3 regions of the Paenibacillus sp. J22R232 genome follow, and region 1 is predicted to be linked to each of the others. Evidence: riboswitches for the same ligand, from Rfam matches in the RefSeq annotation. Region 1 holds a riboswitch; each other region holds the start of a gene.

The links. A riboswitch is a leader RNA that binds a small molecule or an ion and turns the genes downstream of it on or off. The one in region 1 is predicted to bind thiamine pyrophosphate.
Region 2: another riboswitch for thiamine pyrophosphate. It lies ahead of thiC (phosphomethylpyrimidine synthase ThiC); the one in region 1 lies ahead of AC0YN3_RS02305 (ABC transporter substrate-binding protein).
Region 3: another riboswitch for thiamine pyrophosphate. It lies ahead of thiD (bifunctional hydroxymethylpyrimidine kinase/phosphomethylpyrimidine kinase); the one in region 1 lies ahead of AC0YN3_RS02305 (ABC transporter substrate-binding protein).

The regions. Positions count from the first base shown of each region.
Region 1 is NZ_JBWDNK010000001.1:478,978-485,307, forward strand. Features, by position in the region: gene AC0YN3_RS02300 (methyltransferase domain-containing protein) at 1-813, shown strand, start outside; TPP riboswitch at 885-997, shown strand; gene AC0YN3_RS02305 (ABC transporter substrate-binding protein) at 1,384-2,430, shown strand; gene AC0YN3_RS02310 (thiamine-binding protein) at 2,499-2,801, shown strand; gene AC0YN3_RS02315 (ABC transporter permease) at 2,791-3,564, shown strand; gene AC0YN3_RS02320 (ABC transporter ATP-binding protein) at 3,567-4,361, shown strand; gene AC0YN3_RS02325 (TatD family hydrolase) at 4,363-5,220, shown strand; gene AC0YN3_RS02330 (ankyrin repeat domain-containing protein) at 5,418-5,924, shown strand; gene AC0YN3_RS02335 (glycoside hydrolase family 73 protein) at 6,051-6,330, shown strand, end outside.
Region 2 is NZ_JBWDNK010000013.1:54,550-59,236, forward strand. Features, by position in the region: gene AC0YN3_RS26425 (glycosyltransferase family 4 protein) at 1-931, shown strand, start outside; TPP riboswitch at 1,004-1,108, shown strand; gene thiC (phosphomethylpyrimidine synthase ThiC) at 1,542-3,308, shown strand; gene AC0YN3_RS26435 (FecCD family ABC transporter permease) at 3,634-4,674, shown strand.
Region 3 is NZ_JBWDNK010000005.1:489,926-494,612, reverse strand. Features, by position in the region: gene AC0YN3_RS18940 (hypothetical protein) at 78-389, shown strand; gene thiD (bifunctional hydroxymethylpyrimidine kinase/phosphomethylpyrimidine kinase) at 429-1,253, opposite strand; TPP riboswitch at 1,380-1,482, opposite strand; gene AC0YN3_RS18930 (SLOG family protein) at 1,570-2,127, shown strand; gene AC0YN3_RS18925 (hypothetical protein) at 2,237-3,613, shown strand; gene AC0YN3_RS18920 (MFS transporter) at 3,853-4,687, opposite strand, start outside.

The DNA.
Region 1 (6,330 bases):
AGCCAGGATGAGATAAAGCCGGTCTTGCCTACGCGGGAGGAGGCCGGCGCATTGGCCGAGCAGAACGATGTGATGTTCACGGGCGAGCGCCTTGTCGTCAATCAAGCGGTGAAACAAGAGTACAGCAGCGTCTACCATGAGCATATGAGCCGCTATACGTTTGTCGGACCGCTTGTAAAGGGGCTGCGCGTGCTGGATGCCGCTTGCGGAGCGGGGTATGGCAGCGCGATGCTGAAGCAGGCCGGAGCGGCGGAGGTCGTTGGCGTCGACGTGGACCGCGCTTCGCTGGCGCTTGCGGAACGTGATTACGGCGGCAGCGGCGTATCGTTCGCCGAAGCGGACGTGCTGGCGCTGCCTTACGCGGATGGTTCCTTCGAGGCGGTTGTTTCCTTCGAGACAATCGAGCATGTTGCGGTAGGAGCGGACTGGATAAAGGAATCGGCGCGCGTGCTCAAAGACGGCGGCTTGTTTATCGTATCGACGCCGAACCGGACGGTTACGAATACGCCGATTTATTTTGAAGAGCTGCCCTTTAACCAGCATCACCGCTTCGAGTACCGTACGTCCGAGCTGATTGGGGAGCTCGTACAATATTATGCTATCGAGGCTGTATACGGCCAAAATATTTATGATGATTCCTTGTTTCCTACGATGCGTTGGCTGCGCGAAGCGCACGGTTTGGCACCTGGGCGGGCAGCTGTGTACAAACGGGAATGGAATCCGCATGAGCTGATTCCGCTGCATGAGCTGAAGAGCGCAGAGCCGATGTACGTCGTAGCGGTATGCAAAAAGAACAAATGCCCGCAGGACTGATTTTATGCTTTTCAAAAAAAACTAGCGGTATGGATAGGTTTTGCTATACAATTGAAAGTATTGACGTAACCGAATATGTTCCGGGGAGCTGGTTAGGCCGGCTGAGAGGGAATTATCTGTACAATTCCGACCCGTTAAACCTGATCTGGATAATGCCAGCGTAGGGACAGAAGCTCTGTTTGCCAGGCAGGCTGGATCGAGAAGATCGAGCATTGGCCATTTGCAAGCAGCTGCACAGCCGATTATATGGCGTCCTCCGGATTGGGAGGACGCTTTTTTTGATAGATAAGCATGTATATGTTTTCACAAATCAATGTGCTTATCTATCTCCGCGAAACGACTGCTTTGCCACGGAGGACGGCGACAGCCGTTTGCGCTTGACGCATAGGAAAGGATATGCGTTTGTTCATCCTTTCTCTATACGTTTCGCGGAAACGATGGCATCTATTGAAAGGAAGCCGTCAGGCGTTTCTTCTTATTGCCTAATGAATGGCGCAGCTAGGGCACCGGATACGGAAAGGGTTCGTCATGATTGGCAAATAGGAGCAATGAGAGGGGAACAAAGACATCATGATGTTGAAAAAGGCAGGCAGAATGTCGTGGAGAATGGCAGGCGCCATGCTCGTTATCGTAGTGGCGCTGGCGGGCTGCGGATCGAACGGAAACGCGCCGGCAGCAAGCGAGGAACCAAATGGGCAAGGCGGGGCGGCGGACAAGCCGCTGGAGAAGATACAGGTCGTTCTTGACTGGACGCCGAACACGAATCATACCGGACTATATGTCGCCAGAGATAAAGGCTTTTTCAAAGAACAGGGGCTTGATGTAGAAATTATCCAGCCCGGCCAAAGCGGAGCCGATCAAATGGTCGCGTCAGGCAGCGTGCAGTTCGGCGTGAGCTACCAAGAGTCCATTACGATGGCCCGGATCGCAGGCGTGCCGCTCGTGTCGCTCGCAGCGGTTATTCAGCACAATACTTCAGGCTTCGCATCGCCGCTTGCCAAGGGCATTGATTCGCCAGAGAAATTCGAAGGGAAAACCTACGGCGGCTGGGGAGCTCCCGTTGAGGAGGCTGTCATTCAGTCGCTTATGCAGGAGAAGGGCGCTGACGTGGGCAAGGTCAACATGATCAGCATCGGCGACAGCGATTTTTTCACGGCGGTCAAGCGCGATATTGATTTTGCCTGGATTTATTATGCATGGACAGGCGTAGAGGCAGAGCTTCGCGGCGAGAAAATCAACATGGTATATTTGACGGATTACAGCGACAAGCTGGATTATTATACGCCGGTGCTCTCGACGAGCGAAGCGATGATCAAGGATAAGCCGGATATTGTTAAAGCGTTCACGGCCGGTGCAGCGAAGGGGTACCAATTCGCGATTGACAATCCGGACGATGCAGCGGAGATTCTCATAAAAGCCGAGCCGGATTTGAACGCGGAGCTTGTGCGGGCAAGCCAGAAGTGGCTCAGTCCGAAATATCAGGATGATGCGCCGCGTTGGGGCGAGCAGAAGCTCAGCGTATGGGAAAACTACGCAAGCTGGATGCTCGAGCACAAGCTGCTGGAGAAGGAGCTTGAGGCGGACAAAGCTTTCACGAACGATTTTTTGCCGGAATAAAAGCAGGAGCTTGCAGGGAAGGCAGCGCATATAACGGTGACGACCATAAAGAGAAAGAAGGAATTCAGATGGCAAACGCACTCGTAAGCATTCAAATATTACCGACGACGCCAGGCGGGGAGAGTGTTATCCCTTACGTAGACCGGGCAATCGAGATCATTAAAGCGGCAGGCGTGCCGTACCGCGTTGCGCCGCTTGAGACGACCATGGAGGGCGAACTCGGCCATTTGCTGAGCGTGGTGCAGACGATGAGCGAAGCGATGGCGGAGATGGGCTGCCCTTCGGTCATTTCGCAGGTCAAAATCTATTATAATCCAGCAAACGGCGCTTCGATGGGAAGATTGCTGGAGAAATACCCCGATGGGCAATAAGAAGGGCGCATGGTCAAAAATAGGGCCGCCAGCCGCGCTTTTGACCGTGCTGCTGGCAGGCTGGCAGACCGCAGCGTGGTTGGAGCTGTTCGATCAATGGTTGATACCGTCCCCGGTATCGATCGTTAATGAAGCGATTCAGATATGGCCGAGGCTGATGGAGCATACGGAAGCGACCGTTCAGCTAACGCTCATCGGTTTCGTGGGAGGATCGGCGGTGGGCTTCGTGCTCGCCGCTTTGCTGCATGTAATTCCAGGCGTGCGGACGGCGGTCTATCCGCTGCTGGTTCTGTCGCAAAATATTCCCGTCATCGCGATCGCGCCGATTCTTACGATGCTGCTGGGCTATGGGCTGCTGCCGAAGGCGCTGCTGGTTACCATGGTTTGTTTCTTCCCCATTACGGTAGCGATGCTGGACGGACTCATGAATACGGATGCTCAGCTTCGCAATTACTTGCAGATGATCGGAATTCGCAGGCTGCAGCTGTTCTGGAAGCTGGAGCTTCCGCATGCTGTCGTGCATTTGTTTTCGGGATTGAAAATTGCAGCCTCTTACAGCGTATTAAGCGCGGTAGTTGCGGAATGGCTCGGCACCAACAAGGGACTAGGCGCTTTTATGCTCATTTCCTCCAAAGGCTTTATGCCGGATCGGGTATTCGCGGCCGTTTTTATTATCGTGGCGCTTAGCTTGACGCAGTTCGGGCTCGTCACGCTGGCAGAGCGGCTCGTTATTCGCTGGCGTCCGAAGAAAGAGGTGAGGTAGCTATGGGAAGGGAACGAGCAGCCTATCCCTCAGCTCTAGAGGTACAGGGAATTCGAAAGAGCTTTGGCAAGGGAGCAGCAAGCAAAGAGGTGCTTGCAGGCTTGTCGTTCTCGGTTGCGGACGGCGAGTTCGTCTCGATTATAGGACCGTCCGGAAGCGGGAAAACAACCTTGTTCCAAGTGATTGGCGGCTTGGAGCCTCCGTCAGAGGGCGAGGTTTGGATAGGAGGCAAGGCGACAACCGGCGAACGGGGACACATTTCCTATATGCCGCAGCAAGCCTCGCTGCTGCCTTGGGAAACCGTTGCCGCCAATATTGCGCTATCTCTCGTCATATCCGGCCTTGACGGCAAAGAAGCGAAAGCCAAAACGACGGAGTGGCTGGAGCGGATCGGGCTGCAGGAATATGCGCACGCCTATCCCCATGTTTTGTCCGGCGGCATGCAGCAGCGCGTGTCCTTTCTTCGGGCATTGCTGGCGCCTCAGCCATTAATGCTGCTGGATGAGCCGTTTGGCGCATTGGATGCGTTAACCCGTCTGCAGATGCAGCAGTGGCTGATGTCGATCTGGGAACAGAACCGCAGGTCCGTGCTGCTTGTGACCCACAGCATCGAGGAGGCATTGTTTCTATCTGACCGCATAGTCGTACTGTCGGCGACTCCCGCTGTGGTGCTAGAGGAATTCATCGTTCCCTTCGAGCGTCCGCGCGATGAAGCGATATGGTATGATCCGCGCTTCAATGAACTGAAGCAGCGCATTTATGGGCTGCTTCAAGAAAGTGCCGAGGGGAGAGATTAGGATGGCAAAGGATCGGGGCAATGTAAAGCTGACGGAGGAGTCCGGTGCAAAGGTATCCGCTGCGTGCATAGACGCTCATATTCATGTTGATCTGTATGCGGAGGAGGAGCGGAACGAATTGCTGGAGCAGGCTTTTGCGGACGGCGTGGAGGCCGTCGTTGCGGTTTCCATGCATCTGGCGTCCGCCAAGGTGAATCGTGAGCTTGCGAGGCAATATGCGGGCCGCGTATATCCGGCATACGGCTTTCATCCGGAGCAGCCGATACCTGAAGAGGAGGAAATGGACGAGCTTATCGGGTGGATTCGTTCATGCTCCGCTGCTGGTGAGCTGTTCGCGATCGGCGAGGTCGGGCTTCCGTATTACTCGCGCTTAGAAGCATTGCAATCGGGCGAAGGGGCTTTTGACGAGAAGCCGTATATGGTACTGCTGGAGAGGTTTGCCGAGCTGGCAGCGGAGCTGGACCTTCCGATCGTGCTGCATGCTGTGTATGAGGATGCTGCTAAGGCATGCGATATATTGGAGAAATATGGCGTTCGCAGAGCGCATTTCCATTGGTTCAAGGGCGACGCTGCGGTAATAAGCCGGATGGCCGCGAGCGGGTATATGGTTTCCGTCACGCCGGACGTTGCGTATGAGGAGGAAATCAGGCAGCTGGTGGCGCAATATCCGATCGAGCAGCTGATGGTCGAGACCGACGGACCTTGGCCGTTCGAAGGACCGTATGCAGGAAGCCAGACGAAGCCGGCAATGGCGGCTGATGCGGCTAAGCATATCGCGAGCATTAAGCAGCAGCCTCCTCAAGCTGTGGCTGAGCTTCTGCTTGCGAATACGCGCCGGTTCTATGGACTGCAGCAGTAGCCGCCTACGTACGAAGAGGATGCCATGTGGCCGATTCATTAAGGGAGAGCCCTTAGACGAATCGGCTTTTCTTTTTTGGATCGTACGCAAGGAGTCGAAAGGAAATGATCGGAAGATAGCGAACAAGAGTATACAGCGAATTCGCTTTCACTTTGAGGTATTTTATTTCAATTCAAGATGACGGGGGTCTGATTCTCATGATTAATGACGTTTTTGCGGCAGCAAGCAAGGGAGATACGGAACGATTGCGGGAGCTTCTGGAAAGGGATCCTTCATGGGCCAATACGGAAAACGCCGATGGCCTGACTCCGCTCGGCTTTGCTTCCCATTATGGGCATGCTGCTGCGGTACAGCTGCTGCTTGATTACGGCGCTGAGCTTGATGCGATATCCCATTCTAAAGTCAGCTATATCCCCTCCAATACCGCTTTGCACGCTTCAATCGCGGGTGAAAGAGAGCTTGCCGTAATCGAGTTGCTGCTCAGCCGCGGCGCTAAGACGAATATTGCCGATAGCAACGGCCATACAAGCCTGCATTCGGCTGCCTTCCATGACGATGGGGCTGCCATTATCCGTATGCTGCTTGAGCATGGGGCGGATATCCACGCGCAGGCCGAGGATGGAACGACGGCTTTGAGTTTAGCCAAAGCAAAAGGCAATCTCCATGCAGCGGCATATTTATTGGAGAACGGAGCGACAGCCTAAGGGCGTTGACGCTAAGAGCATGACTTTCATGCCAGATTGTCCATTGCGGCTTGCCTGTCCTGTGCATACAAAGATAAAGACAGGCAAGATCCAAAGCCGCTGCAAGCGGCAGAAGGGGGCCATGCAATGGCGCAGCTGACAAGAAAGGCATTTTTCGAGCTGCTTGCTCCGACAGTTATCCGGATCCGGCAGGAAGGCTCACCGATGTTCCCGTCCGTTCGATTGGCGCAAAATTTGCTGGAAACCGGCGGTGTCATCCATAAATGGTTCAATTTAGGCGGCATTAAGGTAGGCAGCGGTCAAACGAACGCTTATTGGCATGGTGAAGCAGTGGTGAAAGGGACTTGGGAGGTCGTTGACGGACGCAATGAAACGACGCGAGCCGCATTCCGGGCCTATAAGAGCG
Region 2 (4,687 bases), on a different contig from region 1:
GGTAGGCCGAGCCGTCAAAAAATTCTCGCCGCATGTCATCGATGTCGAGAACCGCCCACAATTCGTACTCCAAATGAAGCAGATGAATCCAGGCAAGCGCGTCTGGCTTTATTTGCATTCCTCTACCTTCATCTCCTCTCCCTATATCTCCTCCGCAATGCTTCATAAGTGCTTGCAGGCTGCAGATAAGATTATCGTCAATAGTGAATTTCTCCGCCGGGTAGTCGTATCCAAAGCCCCCGAGGTAGCTTCAAAGCTTCGCGTGATATATCCGGGCGTTGAGACGAACCGCTTCCAGTCCCAATATTCTGCGGAAGGCGCGGCAAGACGCGAGAGCTTACGGGAGAAGCGGGGGTTAAGCGGCAAAAAGGTCGTGCTCTTTATGGGCCGGCTCATTCCGCTTAAAGGCGTTCATCACTTGCTGAATATCGTACCTCAGCTCGCCAAAAGCCATCCGGAGCTGGTTGTCGTTATTGTCGGAAGCCCTTTCTACGGCTCCCATCGCAAAACGGCTTATGCACGGAAGCTTGAACAGCTGGGCCGCAGAAGCGCCGGCCACGTCAAGTTCGTGCCTTACGTTCCTTACACCGAGGTTGCCGGTTGGATGCTGTCAGCAGACGTAGTTGTCGTTCCCTCGGGAGCAAGGGAGGCATTCGGCTTAGTCAACGTGGAGGCGATGTCCTGCGGCGTTCCCGTTGTTGCGACCCGCGCTGGCGGCATGAAAGAAATTATCCGTAACGGGGATACCGGTTATCTTGTTAATCCGCATCATGTCGAGCGTGAACTGAGAGAACGGCTCCATGAGCTGCTGCGCGACAAGCAGCTGCGGCAGAAAATGGGCAGACGCAGCAGGGAACGCGTGGAGCAGACCTTTACATGGCGCCATACGGCGGATCGATGGGTAAAGCTGCTTAAGGAAAGCGGTCTATAGCTTCCACATTCAAAGCTTTTTGGAAAATAGAGGGTTGACACCGTTCTTGCCGAAACGTTATAGTCAAACAAGGAAATCCACTAGGGGCGCCGTCATGGCTGAGATAAAGCGAATTGCTTTGGTCCCTTTGAACCTGATCTGGGTTATGCCAGCGTAGGAAAGTGGAATTGTGCGTTTATGAAACAGCGCGTGAAAGCTCTGCTTGGCAAGGGGTCGATTTATCGGCTTGTTTTTGAAATATAGGAACGTATATCCTTAGGCTATACGTTCTCTATATTTCTCGAATCGAAACGCGCCGCGCCGCCAAAGCACGGCGATAGCCGTTTCACCTTGCTCAGCCAAGTAGAGAGGTGTCTGCTCCTAGAAATTTCGGAGGGACCGCACACGTTTGACGACACACTTCGACCGCTCCTTTGCTGGGGCGGTTTTTTTGTGCTTGTATGCCTGCAGCAGCTCCGAATAGGAGAAAGCCAGGCAGGCGAACATGAATCGCTTCAGCGTAGGATGCATGTGCACCGATTTGCAGCGGCGGTATTTTTAAGCTTTCTTATATGCTCGTATATGCCACCAGGGGAACCTGAATTGATTTCACTTGGGAGGTTATTTATTCATGGCAATTGAAATGGGACCGCTGCCAGGCAGCCGCAAAGTGTATGTTACGGGATCAAAGGCAGGTATTCGCGTTCCGATGAGGGAAATCGCGCTCTCGTCCAGCGCGGCAAGAAACGGTAAGGAGCTGCCGAATGGACCGGTTAGGGTCTATGATGCAAGCGGCCCTTATACGGACGAAAGCTACGACGCTGACGTGAGGCGGGGGCTGCCGGCACTGCGCAACGAATGGATATGCTTGCGCGGCGACGTGGAGCCGTATGAAGGCAGGTGCATAAAGCCGGAGGACAACGGGTTCATGTCGGAGAAGCGCGTGATGGAGCGCGGGGCAGAAAAGTTTCCCGGGCTGTCGGGAAGACCTCTGCGGGCAAAAGCCGGGCATAACGTCACGCAGCTTCATTACGCACGCAAAGGCATCGTCACTTCTGAAATGGAATATATCGCTATTCGCGAAGGAATGGATCCAGAGGTGATTCGCAGTGAAGTAGCAGCAGGGAGAGCGATTATCCCTTCCAACATTAATCATCCGGAGAGTGAGCCGATGATTATCGGCCGGCATTTTCACGTAAAGATCAATGCCAATATCGGGAATTCGGCCGTAGCCTCTTCTATCGAGGAGGAAGTGGAGAAAATGACATGGGCAACGCGGTGGGGCGCGGATACGGTCATGGACTTGTCCACAGGCCAAAATATTCATACCACAAGGGAGTGGATCATCCGGAACTCACCGGTGCCCGTGGGCACAGTGCCGATCTATCAAGCATTGGAGAAAGTGAATGGGAAAGCCGAGGCGCTGAGCTGGGAAGTATTCCGAGACACGCTGATTGAGCAAGCGGAGCAGGGTGTTGATTATTTCACGATCCATGCGGGCGTACTGCTTCGTTACATTCCGCTAACAGCTAAACGAATGACGGGAATCGTGTCCAGAGGCGGATCGATTATGGCTGCTTGGTGCCTTGCTCACCATAAGGAAAATTTCCTGTATACGCATTTTGAAGAGATTTGCGTGATTATGAGAGCATATGACGTGTCCTTCTCGCTAGGAGACGGGCTGCGCCCAGGCTCGATTGCCGATGCCAATGATGCAGCCCAGTTCGCTGAGCTGGACACGTTGGGCGAGCTCACCCGCATTGCCTGGAAGCATGACGTGCAGGTCATGGTAGAAGGACCCGGCCATGTGCCCATGCATTTGATCAAAGAAAATATGGATCGTCAGCTCGAGGTGTGCAGCGAAGCTCCCTTCTATACGCTAGGCCCGCTAACCACGGACATTGCTCCAGGCTACGATCATATTACATCGGCGATCGGGGCAGCAATGATTGGCTGGTTCGGTACCGCTATGCTTTGCTACGTAACGCCGAAAGAGCATTTGGGATTGCCTAACAAGGATGATGTGAAAGAAGGCGTCATTACGTATAAAATCGCGGCGCATGCTGCTGACCTTGCGAAAGGACATCCGCGAGCAAAGCTGCGCGACGATGCATTGTCCAAAGCGCGATTCGAATTCCGTTGGCGCGACCAGTTTCATCTATCGCTGGATCCGGAGCGCGCAATGGCATACCATGACGAGACGCTGCCGGCAGAAGCTGCGAAATCGGCTCATTTCTGCTCCATGTGCGGGCCGAGATTTTGCAGCATGCGCATCACTCAGGATATCCGAGAATACGCTGCTCAGCATGGAATGGAAACATCGGAAGCGATTGAAGCGGGTATGAAAGAGAAGTCCGATGCCTTTATTGCGGGGGGCAGCATCATGTACGGGCAATAAAGAAATCTGAATTCGTGGGGTAGATAAGCGGAAGAAGGTATTGTGAGTTGACGGGACAAGCGGTGCTGCTTATGGAGAGGGCGGCACCGTTTCGTCACGAAATGGCGCAATAATTGGATTGAAAAAACATATTAAATCTGCTATATTGAAAACGAGAATCGTTATCAGTGTAGCGGATTTTTTGACGTATAGGAAAGGATATGAGTCTGCTCATCCATTCTCTATACGTTTCGCCGAAACGATGGCGTCTATTGAAAGGACGCCGTTAGGCGTTTCTTCTTAGTGTTATTCATTAAAAGTATACATACAGAAGGGTAGTTAGCAGATGTCTTCTCCATTAAACTCCAAAGCGTTGGCAGGTAGCAAGCTGCGCACAAGGCCTCTAACGGCTACGATTATTTTGTTCGGCGGTTTAGCCGCTCTCTTATTTTCCTTGGCTTTATCCATTTCGGTAGGAGCGGCGGATATTAGTTTGAGTACGGTATGGAATGGTGTTTTTCACTTTGACCCAGAAAACATCCAGCATCAGATCATTAAGGAACTTCGGATGCCTCGTGCACTCGCGGCGGCTTTGGTCGGAGCGGCATTCGCGGTATCCGGTTCCGTCATGCAAGGAATGACCCGTAATCCGCTAGCGGATTCGAGCTTGCTCGGCATCAATGCGGGAGCAGGCTTCATGCTGGCGCTTTGCTTTGCGTTTTTCCCATCTATTTCGTATACAGGACTTATGTTGGTTTGCTTTCTTGGCGCGGCAGTGTCTATGGGATTGGTGTACGGCATAGGCTCAATGGCTAAGGGAGGACTAACGCCAGTCAGACTAACACTTGCCGGAGCTGCGGTAGGTGCGCTTCTGCTGGCTATTACGGAAGGAATAGCGCTTTATTACAAAATCGGCCAAGATTTGGCCTTTTGGTACGCCGGCGGGGTAGCTGGAACCAAATGGGAGCAAATCCAAATCGTATCGCCATGGGTGATCGGTGCTTTGATTGGGGCGCTTATTTTATCGCGTTCCATTACTTTGCTGAGCTTGGGCGAGGATGTAGCCGCAGGGCTTGGCCAGCGCACGGGATTAGTAAAGGCGGCAGGCGTTATTATCGTTCTGCTGCTCGCAGGCTCAGCCGTATCCGCGGTTGGCTCCATCGGCTTTGTCGGACTTATTATTCCGCATATCTGCCGCTTTCTGGTAGGCGTTGATTACAGGTGGATCATACCTTCCTCGGCGGTGCTAGGCAGCTTGCTGATGGTGCTTGCCGATATTGGCGGGCGCATCATTAATCCGCCTCAGGAGGTTGCGATCGGCGTTATTATCGCTGTACTCGGCGTTCCGTTCTTCCTCTATCTTGTAACTAGAATGAAAGGGGAATAAACGTGGAAACTTT
Region 3 (4,687 bases), on a different contig from region 1:
TCTAGTATGCAGTCATGCCTGAAGTCCATTCCATTTGATTTCTATTCCTCTATACTTAGTCCTAGGAATCAAAAAGAATGGGTGAGAAAATGAGTGGACAATCCGTTATACGGAACGCGATATGCATGTCAGTACTGATTTTTACAATTGCGGCTGCCTTATCAAGCTATGGCGTGGTGCCTGAGCGCGTACATGCGGCAGAAGAGGCTGAGCGGGCAACGTATAAGCAGCTGGAAAGCGAAATAGAATCTGTAATCGGACAGCTTTATGATCCTAGTATTGCCAATGGCAGCGCAGGAGACGACTGCAAGCAGCTTCCTGGTCCTGCGAATGAATTAGAAGCTGGCCATGAACCGCTTAGCAAGCCAAGCAGCAGTCCATTTGATTAAGCAACGGGTGTCTCATCGAGACACCCGTTTTTCATGCGGCTATTTTGCCATATAACCTGCTTCCTCTTGTTTGCGCCGATAAGCAAAATGGTTCGTCGGACCGTGTCCGCCGCCAAACCCAAGCTGGTCCTCAATGGCCGCTTGAATGAACGCTTTGGCGGTTCGGATCGCCTCCGGTACCGATTTGCCTTGCGCTAGCTCGGCAGTTATCGCTGCGGAGAAGGTGCAGCCCGTGCCATGCGTATGGCGGGTGTCGATGCGTTTGCTCTCCAGGTACATAAACCGTTCTCCGTCATATAGAAGATCGACAATTCGTTCATTCGGAGCATCGTGCCCGCCTTTAATGACCACGCAGCGGGAGCCCATTTGGTAGATCGTCCGGGCAGCCTCTTCACGGTCGCTAAGCGTCCGAATGGGCATTTTGGCGAGAAGCTCCGCTTCAGGGATATTCGGCGTCGTAACGAGCGCAAGCGGGACCAGCTGTTTGATGAGAGTTCGCACGGCCTCTTGCTGGAGCAGGGCGGACCCGCCTTTGGCTACCATTACGGGGTCAATGATTAGATTCTGCCAGTCATATTGCTTAATCTTGGCAGCAACGATCTCAATGATCTCACTGCTGAACAGCATGCCTGTTTTGATTGCGGCAGGCGTTAAATCCTCGCCAATGGAATCGAGCTGCTTCTCAATGGCCGCAGCTTCTAGGGGGTATACGCCTTGCACGCCAAGCGTATTTTGGGCCGTAATGGCGGTAATGACAGACATACCGTAGGCGCCGAGCTCTTGAAAGGTTTTTAGATCGGCCTGAATGCCTGCTCCGCCGCCGCTGTCTGAACCGGCGATCGTCAGCGCTTTGTACCGCGTCATGAACTCATCTCCCATGTATCTCAATTAGCCAAAGCATTCTCAGCTTAATAAAACAATAAAGACCCGCTGATTCCCAGAAGGAAATGAGCGGGTCTAACGTTCAACATGGCCTCTCGCACATGCATGAATGCGTCTGCTCCACTTCCCTCCGCTGGAATAATCCAGATCAGGTTCCGAGGGTCCGGAGCAGATGCTCCATCTCAGCCGCAAGGCTCCCCTAGTGAAAGATTCAGGTCGATATTCGGTTTGTTTTTTTTCTACTATAGCATACACTTGAGAGATGTAAACCATAATTATCCGAAAAGGCGTTGAATCGATGAAAAATTTACTCGTTACTGGTTATCGCGCCCATGAGCTCAATATTTTCAACCAAAAGCACGAGGGCATCGTTTATATTAAGAAAGCGCTGATGGGCAAGCTTGTACCGCTTATAGAGGATGGGCTGGAATGGGTCATAACGCCAGGACAGTATGGCGTGGACTTGTGGGCTTGCGAGGTCGTGATCGCGCTAAAGGAGCTCTATCCGAATTTGCGACTATCTATTATTTCGGCTTATAGCAATCCGGAAGAGAAGTGGAAGGACGATAAAAAAGAGTTTTACCATGAGGTATTAAAAGGCGTTGATTATTATGCTTCCGTCAGCAATCAGCCCTATAACGGCATATGGCAGTTCACGGCAAGGGACGAGCTGCTCTTTCGCAAGACGGATGGCATTCTGCTTGTGTACGATGAGGATGCAGGCGAAGGAAGCCCGAAGTTTTTCAAACAGAGGGCGTTGAAAAAGCAGCAGGCAGAAGGGTATGGGTATATCAGCATAAGCTCGGAGGATATTCAGAGCATCGCTGACGACAACAACCTCTATTCGGATTATTAACCGTACGTAAATATATGTTGACACTCTTGTTTTTCTGTTGGTATACTATGTGACATTACATATTCCCGATTAATTTGATCGGAATTACATCCACGTGGAGGTCATATTCATGAGAATTGCACAACCCAAGTACACGAAGCTGCTGGCTACATTCCTTTTATCCTCTTCCCTGCTGTTCACGCAAGCGACCGCGTTTGCGGCATCTCCAGCGGTAACCGCGTCGGCAACGGCTGCTGTCGCAACGCAAGCGGATGGAGCCGCGCAGTATAAGCAATTTTTGAATGAAAAATTCGATGTGAGCCTGAGCGGAACGGTTACAAAAGGCGAGTTCATCACCGCGGTTGCAAGCATTCTTGGCTATGAGCCATCCGGCAAGGAAGCCGTGTTCTCGGACGTAAAGTCTGACAGCGAGCTTTATGCGCCTGCAGCGGCGCTTTTTGAGAAGGGTATTTTGTCCGGACCGGCAATCCAAGGCGAACAGGTGCTTACGAATTCTGTCGCTGTTGCGATTGCGGTAAGGGCTGCGGGCTTGAAGGAGCTTGCATATACGTATCCGGCTGCAAAAGTGGATAAAGCGCTCGCGAAGCTAAACGTAAAAAGCAGCGCACTAGGTACCAAAGGCGCTCAAGAAACAGCGGCAGCGGTTGATACAGGATTGCTGACATCCGATTTGTTCGCAGGCTTCAAGCCAAAAAGCGCGGCAAGCGAGCAGTTTATCAATACGCTTCTTGGCAAAGTGCTTATTACGAAAGGCCTTTACAAGAAATATATCGGCTACGTGAATGACGGCGATATTTATTCGAAGCTTAGCGATGCGTACAATACTTCAGACATCATTAATGCGCCGAAGCTGCAAAACGTAGTAAACACAGCATTGAAGCAGGATCTGATTACGGGCTACAACATTAAGGATTCCCGTTTCGACGCTAATTTCATTGATTCGTTATCGCTCATTTACGGACACTCTGATTTCAACCATGCCATCCAGCTGATTGGGCTGCTGCGCAGCGAAGGGCTGAACGCGAAGGTGCAATTCGAGCCTAAGACCTCTGCTTTTATCTTCTTGGCAGAATGGGGCACGCCTGGACCGAACGTGGTACAAATCGAGAACGGCAACTACATTAATTATGACAAAGAATACGATCTTGCATTCGAGTTTGCTTCCGCGGCAGACAAAGCTAAATTCAACGACGTGATTCTGAAATATGCTAAGAAAGACAAAGACGGCCAAGAAGGCCTGATTGCCTCTTCTTGGTGGCAGCCGCTGTATTACTCGCAAACCGAGCTGAAGGATTATGAGATTATTACGAACAACTTTATTACCGATCCGGATAGTCCTTATACGGTTAATCCATTTTCTCTGAATGAGAATTCAGCAGCGGTAGTTGCAGGCTTCAAAGCGATTGATCCGAAGGTTGTTATTACGCCGACGCAATTCTGGGTAGACAAACCATTCTTCAGATACTTGAACGGCGAATCCTCATAGTATAATAGCCGCTACAAGAAACCTGTCCCGTTAGGGTAAACTAGAGTGGGTCATCCCATAAAAATTCAAATAACCTTCAACTCCACGCTAATAGTGGGGCTGAAGGTTATTTTTTTAATCCCATCGCTTGTAAATGAAGGAGTTGGTAATTCCAAAATGGTTTCAGGGACAAGGCTTTGCTTTAAGATTCGGATTTCAGTTGAACAATGTGTTTCGGTTCATTTCAACGATGGCGCTGCTTATCGACGTTTAGGCTGAGCCTGCTGTTTGGCTGAGAAATAATACAGCCAGGATGCACCGATGGCCAAAACGGCTATGAGGCCCATTCCCCAGAAAATGTTGGAGAACGCCTGATGCAGAGGCAGCTCGCTCTGCGCAGACAAGACGATACCGCTGATCGCTACGCTGAAAGCCCCGCTAATAAATTGGGTAAGCTGAAACAAGCCCATGCCAGCGCCGACATGCTCCCCCGGCAGTATTCGGGACAACTCATTCGAAACACCAGAGTTTAAGGCGGAGAAGCCAATACTCATAATCATGTAAATCACCATAATGGCGTAAATAGAATAATCCGCGAACAAGGCAAAGGATACTGCTGCTACTAATAAGGGCAGTGGAGCGATTCGCAGCAGCACGCTGTTCCCGTAACGGTCGATGATCTTACCGACGCGACCAGACGAGAGCATCGCGAAGAGGGCACCGGGGAATATGATAAGTCCAGCTTGGCCGGGCGTGAGCTTGAACAGATGGATTAGCACCTGCGGCAGCAGAAAGAGCGTTGCAAAGTTGTTGATATAAGAGATGATGCCAAGTGAAATGAGACGGATATACTTTTTGTTGCGGAATAGAATAGGCTGTACAAATGGATTCGCAGCTCGGTTAATCCTTATCCAGAATAAAACGAGCGCGGCAACACCGCCAATTAATGCGATGAGAAAATGGTTGGTAATGTACAGCAGGACGCCTGTTGAGCCAATGCCTACGAATACCGCGCCCCATACGTCGAAGGAGCCTTTAACGGAGGCCTCTTCTGGAAGCAGGCGATGAAATACCGGTATAAGCAGCAGGGATATG